2 regions of the Oerskovia sp. PE-21s genome follow, and region 2 is predicted to be linked to the other one. Evidence: predicted binding sites of a transcription regulator. Region 2 holds the regulator's gene; the other holds the start of a gene.

Region 1 (3,381 bases), on a different contig from region 2:
ATCCGCTGGGCCGGAGGCTACGGTGCCCCCCCGCGACACGAGGGCCTCGCACAGCACGACGCCCCGGTCTCTACGAAGGAGACCGGGGCGCGGTGCGTTGCGGGGGCGGGGTCAGCGGGCGCCGACCGCCTCCTCCGAGGGCCCCGCGGAGGCGGAGAGCGAGTCGAGCTCGGTCGCCTCCCACGTGGCCTGGCCGAGGCTCGGGATCATGGCCCCGAGCGCGGGGCGCCACGTGGCGAAGTGCTGCGGGAAGCAGCGCTCGAGCACGTCGATCATCGCAGGCACCGCGGTCGAGGCGCCCGGCGAGGCGCCGAGCAGGCCGGCGATCGAGCCGTCCGCGGCCGCGATGACCTCGGTGCCGAACTCGAGCACACCGCCCTTGGCGGGGTCCTTCTTGATGACCTGCACGCGCTGGCCCGCGGTGATCTTCTCCCAGTCCTTGGGGTGAGCCGTGGGCATGAAGGCCTGGAGCGCCGTGAACTTGGCCTCGGGGCTCGCGACGAGCTGACCGACCAGGTACTGCGTGAGGTCGATGTTCTTGAGGCCTGCGCCGAGCATGGACCCGATGTTGTGGGTCCGCAGCGAGGTGAAGAGGTCGAGCAGCGACCCCTTCTTGAGGTACTTGGGGCTGAACCCGGCGTAGGGGCCGAACATCAGGTACGTCTTGCCGTCGACCACGCGCGTGTCGAGGTGCGGGACGGACATGGGCGGCGAGCCGACGTCGGCCTTGCCGTACACCTTGGCCTGGTGCTGGGCGACGATCTCCGGGTTGTCGGTGCGCAGGAACTCGCCGCTGATGGGGAAGCCGCCGTAGCCCTTGGCCTCCTTGATCCCGGCCTTCTGCAGCAGCGGCAGGGCGCCGCCGCCCGCACCGACGAACACGAAGCGGGCGTTGACGGTGCGCGGCCCCTGCTTGGCGTTCCAGGACACGTCCTTGACGGTGACGTCCCAGGTGCCGTCCTTGCGCTTCTTGAGGCGGTTGACCTCGTGCTGGAGGTTGAGCTCGACGTCGTGGGCCGTGAGGAAGTCGAAGAGCTGCGAGGTGAGCGCGCCGAAGTCGACGTCCGTGCCGCTCGTCGCACGGGTCGCGGCGACGGCCTCGTCGCCGTCCCGGTCGAGGACCAGCAGGGGTGCCCACTGCGCGATGACCGCGGGGTCGTCGGTGAACTCGAGCTCGCTGAACAGCGGGTGGGCGCTCAGCGCGGTGAAGCGGCGCTTGAGGTAGTCCACGTTGGCCGCGCCGCGCACGAACGTCATGTGCGGGGTGTGGCTGATGAAGCTCGCGGGCTCGGGCAGGTGGCCCCCGGTGAGCAGGTGGTGCCAGAACTCGCGCGACACCTCGAACTGCTCGTTGATCGTGACCGCCTTGGAGATCTCGACGGTCCCGTCGGCCTTCTCGGGGGTGTAGTTCAGCTCGCAGAGCGCAGCGTGGCCGGTGCCAGCGTTGTTCCACGGGTTGGAGGACTCCTGGGCTACCGCGTCGAGGCGCTCGAAGACCTTGATGGTCCACGTGGGCTCGAGGAGCTTCAGGAGGGCGCCGAGGGTCGCACTCATGATGCCGCCGCCGATGAGGGCTACGTCGATGGTGTTCTGACCCGTTGTCTTCTTAGTCGCCACCGCTCGATTTTACGCTTGTGAAGGAGTGCACATGCTGTGCCGTCCGTCACGGTCGTGCGTCACACTTTTTCGGGACCAAGGTCCCTGGACGTCGCGTCCTAGGTCCTCGCGACGCGCTGATCTGGTGTTTTGACCAGAAACCTCGTATCTATGCGCCAGGATGGTCACGACGGTCGCACCCGCCCCCCGCGACCCGACTCGCCCCGTCCGCGCCCGACCCTTCTCGTGAGGCCCCCCACATGAGCACTCCCACCCCCGGCCGCGTCGTGGTGGTCGGCGCCGGCATGGTCGCCCACCGGTTCGTGAGCCAGATGATCGCACGCTCTCCCGAGGGGGCGTGGCACGTGTCCGTCGTCGGGGACGAGGACCGCGCCCCGTACGACCGCGTGCACCTGTCCGAGTACTTCACGGGCCGCTCGGCGGACGACCTGACGATGGAGCCCTCGGTCTGGGAAGACCAGCGCACAGAGCTCGTCACGGGCGACGCGGTCGCGGCAGTGGACCGCGAGACGCAGACCGTCACGACGAGGTCCGGGCGCGTGCTCGCCTACGACCACCTGGTCCTGGCCACGGGCTCCTGGGCCTGGACCCCGCGCACCGAGGGCACCGACCTGCCGGGCGTCTTCAGCTATCGCACCCTGGCCGACCTGGAGGGGCTGCGCGAGTACGTCGGGCTGCGCACCGCACGCCTGGGGCGTCCGCTGCACGGCGTCGTCGTCGGGGGAGGCGTGCTGGGGCTCGAGGCCGCGGCCGCGCTCCAGACCCTCGGCGCCGCCGCGACCGTCGTCGAGTTCGCCGACCGCCTCATGAGCGTCCAGCTCGACGACGCGGGCGGCGAGGCGCTGCGCGTGCTCGTGACCGACCGCGGGATCGACGTCCGCACGTCGACCGGCGCCACGGGCCTCACGGCCGCGGGCGACGGCGCGGTGGGCGGTATGGACCTGTCGGACGGGTCGCAGATCCCCGCCGACGTCGTGATCTTCTCGACCGGCATCCGGCCCCGGGACCGCGTCGCGCGCGAGGCGGGCCTCGCGATCGGCGAGCGCGGCGGCGTCGTCGTGGGTGCGGCGTGCCACACCTCGGACCCCGCCGTGTGGGCCATCGGGGAGTGCGCGTCGTTCGAGGACCAGTGCGTGGGCCTGGTCGCGCCGGGCAACGCCATGGCCGACGTCGTCGTCGACCGGCTGCTCGGCGGCAGCGCGACCTACTCCCCGGCGCCCGAGGGGACCAAGCTCAAGGGCGTCGACATCGAGGCGGCGAGCTTCGGCGACGTGTTCGGGCTGACGCCCGGCGCGCTCGAGGTCACGTTCGCCGACCCGGTCGCGCGGACCTACCGCAAGCTCGTCGTCTCGGACGACGCACGGACCCTGCTCGGCGGTGTGTTCGTGGGCGACGCGGCCCTCTACTCGTCGCTGCGCCCCCTGCTGGGGCGTTCGCTGGGCGCCGACCCGTCGGCGTTCCTCGCCCCGGAGGGCGGCGCCCCGGCGCTCGGCGGCGACCTGCCCGACGACGTCGTGGTCTGCTCGTGCGCGAACGTCACCGCCGGGACGGTCCGCGGGGCGGTGACCGAGCACGGCTGCACGAGCCTGGGCGAGGTCAAGGCGTGCACCAAGGCCGGGACCGTGTGCGGGTCGTGCGTGCCCGTGCTCACCAAGATCGTCAACACGACGCTCGAGGCGGCCGGCGTCACGGTGTCGAACGCGATGTGCGAGCACTTCACGATGTCCCGCGCCGAGCTCTTCGCGCTCGTGCGGCAGGACGGGC
Region 2 (3,381 bases):
TCTCCGCCTTCATCCGCCACGCCCCCACCGTCCGAACAACCGTCCCAGTCTCCCATCCGGGAACTGGTCCGCCCTCCAGGGAATAGAGGGGTGGGGGCTTGCGTTGATGCGTTCGTATGAAGTTGAATCTTCAACTAATGGCACGTCGGACGGCGCGCCTGACGCATACGCACCACGACTTCCACAGGAGAACACCCATGGCCACGACCCTTCCCGCCGGACTGACCGCAGGCACCTACGCGATCGACCCCTCGCACTCGCAGGCGACCTTCACGGTCCGCCACGCAGGCATCTCCAAGGTCCGCGGCTCGCTCGCGATCGCCGAGGGCACGCTGAACATCGGTGACGACGTCGAGTCGTCCAACGTCGTCGCGGCGATCGACGCCAAGTCCGTCAACACCGGCGACGCAGGGCGCGACGGCCACCTCCAGTCGGCCGACTTCTGGGACGCCGAGAAGAACCCCACCTGGAACTTCGTCTCGACCTCCGTCGAGGCCGACGACGACGACTTCGTCATCGCGGGCGACCTGACGATCAACGGCGTGACCAAGCCGGTCAAGCTCGAGACCGAGTTCACGGGCGCAGCCGTCGACGCCTACGGCAACTCCCGCGCAGGCTTCGAGGCCGAGACCGAGATCTCCCGCAAGGAGTTCGGCCTGACCTGGAACGTGGCCCTCGAGGCCGGCGGCGTGCTCGTCGGCGACAAGATCAAGATCGCGCTCGACCTCTCGGCGATCAAGCAGGCCTGAGCCTCTCGCCCCCGACCGGCCTCCGCGTCCTGACGCGGACCGGTGCGCCAGGAGCCGGCGACCCGTGACGGGTCGCCGGCTCCTGCGCTGTCCGGACGCCCCTAGGCGCCCTCGCTCTCGACCCCTCGGCCCTCCTCGCCCCGGCCCCGGTTCGCGAGCGCCCTGGCCTGCGCGTGGAACGCCAGGATCTGCAGCTCGCTCCCGACGTCGACCGACCGCACGATCACGTCCTCGGGAAGCTGGAGCGCGCGCGGTGCGAAGTTCAGGATCTCCCGCACGCCCGCGGCGACGACCCTCTCCGCGACGTCCTGCGCCACGTGCGCCGGGGTCGCCAGGACGACGATCGTCACGTTCTCGCGGGCGAAGACCTCCTCGAGCGCGTCGACGTGCTCGATCACGAGCCCCGCGGCCTCGGTGCCGACGACGTGCGGCGAGGCGTCCAGCAACGCCGCGACCTCGAACCCTCGCGTGCCGTAGCCCGAGTAGTTCGCGAGGGCGTGCCCCAGGGAGCCGATGCCGACGATCGCGATCCGGTGCTCGTCCTCGACCCCCAGCGCGGACGTGATGTACGTCGCGAGCGAGTCGACGACGTATCCCACCCCGCGGGTGCCGTACGACCCCAGGAAGGACAGGTCCTTGCGCAGCTGCGCGGACCCGACGCCCGCGAGCTCCGCGAGCTCGGTCGACGAGGTCGTCTCGACGCCGCGCCCCTCGAGGTCGCGCAGCGCGCGCAGGTACGCGGGGAGGCGCGCCACGGTCGCGCCAGGAATGCCGGTATCACCCAGGGTCTCTGCCACCCGAACCACCCATGCTTCGTCATGTCGTCGTCATCGTTGACGATCTCGCTGTCCTGCTGTCTCGGATCATCCCAGGCTCGGCGCCCGCGGCGGAGCGTCAGCCAGTGGCGCGCCCCCGCGAGAGCGCCCGGGCGAGCCTGGCTCGGTCGACCTGCCAGAACCCCTGCTGGACGCCGTCCACGGTCACGACCGGGACGTAGTCACCGTACTGTGCCGCGAGCGCGCCCGACGGGTCGGAGTCCACGTCGACCTCCGTCCAGCCCACCCCCTGGTCCGCGCACACGGAGCCGACCACCTCGCGGGCCTCCTCGCACAGGTGGCACCCGACGCGGCCGTAGAGCACGACGCGCTCGGGCGCGCTCACGACCTGGTCTGCGTCACGTCCGGCGGCGGTCTCAGGAACCTGTCCTGCGGCGGGATCTGCGGGGCTCACGACCTCAGCCTACGCATCTCGGACACCCCCTTCCGCCGACCCCCCGGCGGTAGTGCCCGGTGAACGCCGTCGGCGAGGGTCTGCGAGCGCCGATAGAGTGGACGCCATGCCGACGTCTGCTCCTGGGTCCACCCATCCCACGGCAGCCTTCTTCGACGTCGACAACACGATCATCCGCGGCGCCAGCTCGTTCCACCTCGCCCGCGCGCTGTACCAGCGAGGCTTCTTCTCCACGCCGGACCTCGTGACGTTCGCCCTCCACCAGGCCCGCTACCTCCTCCTCGGCGAGAACAAGCGCCAGATCGACCAGGTGCGCAGCCGGGCCCTGGACCTCGTCGCGGGCCGCTCGGTCGCGGAGGTCGTCGCGATCGGCGAGGAGGTCTACGACCAGGTCCTGTCGCTGCGCATCTTCCCCGGCACCCAGAAGCTCCTCGACGAGCACATCGCGGCCGGCCACCAGGTGTGGCTCGTGTCCGCGACCCCGCTCGAGATCGGGCAGCTCATCGCCCGCCGCCTCGGTGCCACCGGGGCCCTCGGTACGGTCGCCGAGCACGAGGAGGGCCTCTACACGGGTCGGCTCGTGGGCGACATGATGCACGGACGGGCCAAGGCGGCAGGTGTGCGCGAGCTCGCCGAGCTCCACGGGATCGACCTGGCGTCGTCGTACGCCTACGGGGACTCGCTCAACGACGTGACCATGATGCAGTCCGTGGGGCACCCGTGCGCCATCAACCCGGACACGCGCCTGCGCCGTCACGCCAAGGACGTGGGCTGGCCCATCCGCGAGTTCCGCGGCAGGCGCCGTCGGGTCGCGGGGCGTGGGCTCAAGACCGCGAGCTGGGCCGGGGCCGCGTGGGTCCTCGGGCTCGTGCTGCGCTCCATCCGGCGCTCGATCAAGGGCCGCGCAGGACTCTGACCGGCCCCGGCGCCCGGCCCGGGCGCGCACGGCGGGATCGGTCCAGGCATGCGAAGAGCCCGGACCCCTGCGGGGACCGGGCTCTCGCGACAGCATACGCGTGACCGCGCAGCGCTGCTACTTCTTGTTGCGACGCTGGTGGCGCGTCTTGCGAAGCAGCTTGCGGTGCTTCTTCTTGGCCATACGCTTGCGGCGCTTCTTGATGACGGAGCCCATGGGTCCTCACAATGCTGGATCGGTGTGCGATCGGGATCGCCCCGATCATGGTGGTCCACGGCTGATCGGGAACCGACCAACACGAGAAAAAGTCCGTCTCCTAGACTACCTGCTCCCGGCGGGTGGCCCGAAATCGACGCCGGGTGACGTCGTCGGGCCGCACGGTCCGGCGCTTGCCGTAGGCGCTCGGGTCAGTCGAAGTGTGCGTCCAGCCCCAGCAGCGGGAAGACCGCCTTGCGGGTCGCGACCACGGCGCGGTCCACCTCGTCC

The links. The regulator Rex, encoded in region 2, represses fermentation and respiration genes when NADH is low (regulators of the CRP and FNR family bind a similar motif). The targets are predictions, from matches to a motif close to CTTGTGAANNNNTTCACAAG.
Region 1: mqo (malate dehydrogenase (quinone)) is a predicted target of Rex. The motif match lies at 1,632-1,651, and genes of this name have one in related genera.

The regions. Positions count from the first base shown of each region.
Region 1 is NZ_JBUXJM010000005.1:269,413-272,793, forward strand. Features, by position in the region: gene mqo (malate dehydrogenase (quinone)) at 112-1,617, opposite strand; gene nirB (nitrite reductase large subunit NirB) at 1,857-3,381, shown strand, end outside.
Region 2 is NZ_JBUXJM010000011.1:51,851-55,231, reverse strand. Features, by position in the region: gene ACZDYF_RS17910 (MarR family winged helix-turn-helix transcriptional regulator) at 1-1, opposite strand, end outside; gene ACZDYF_RS17905 (YceI family protein) at 198-749, shown strand; gene ACZDYF_RS17900 (redox-sensing transcriptional repressor Rex) at 851-1,546, opposite strand; gene ACZDYF_RS17895 (glutaredoxin family protein) at 1,644-1,979, opposite strand; gene ACZDYF_RS17890 (HAD family hydrolase) at 2,086-2,895, shown strand; gene ACZDYF_RS17885 (30S ribosomal protein bS22) at 3,013-3,111, opposite strand; gene ACZDYF_RS17880 (acetoin utilization protein AcuC) at 3,303-3,381, opposite strand, start outside.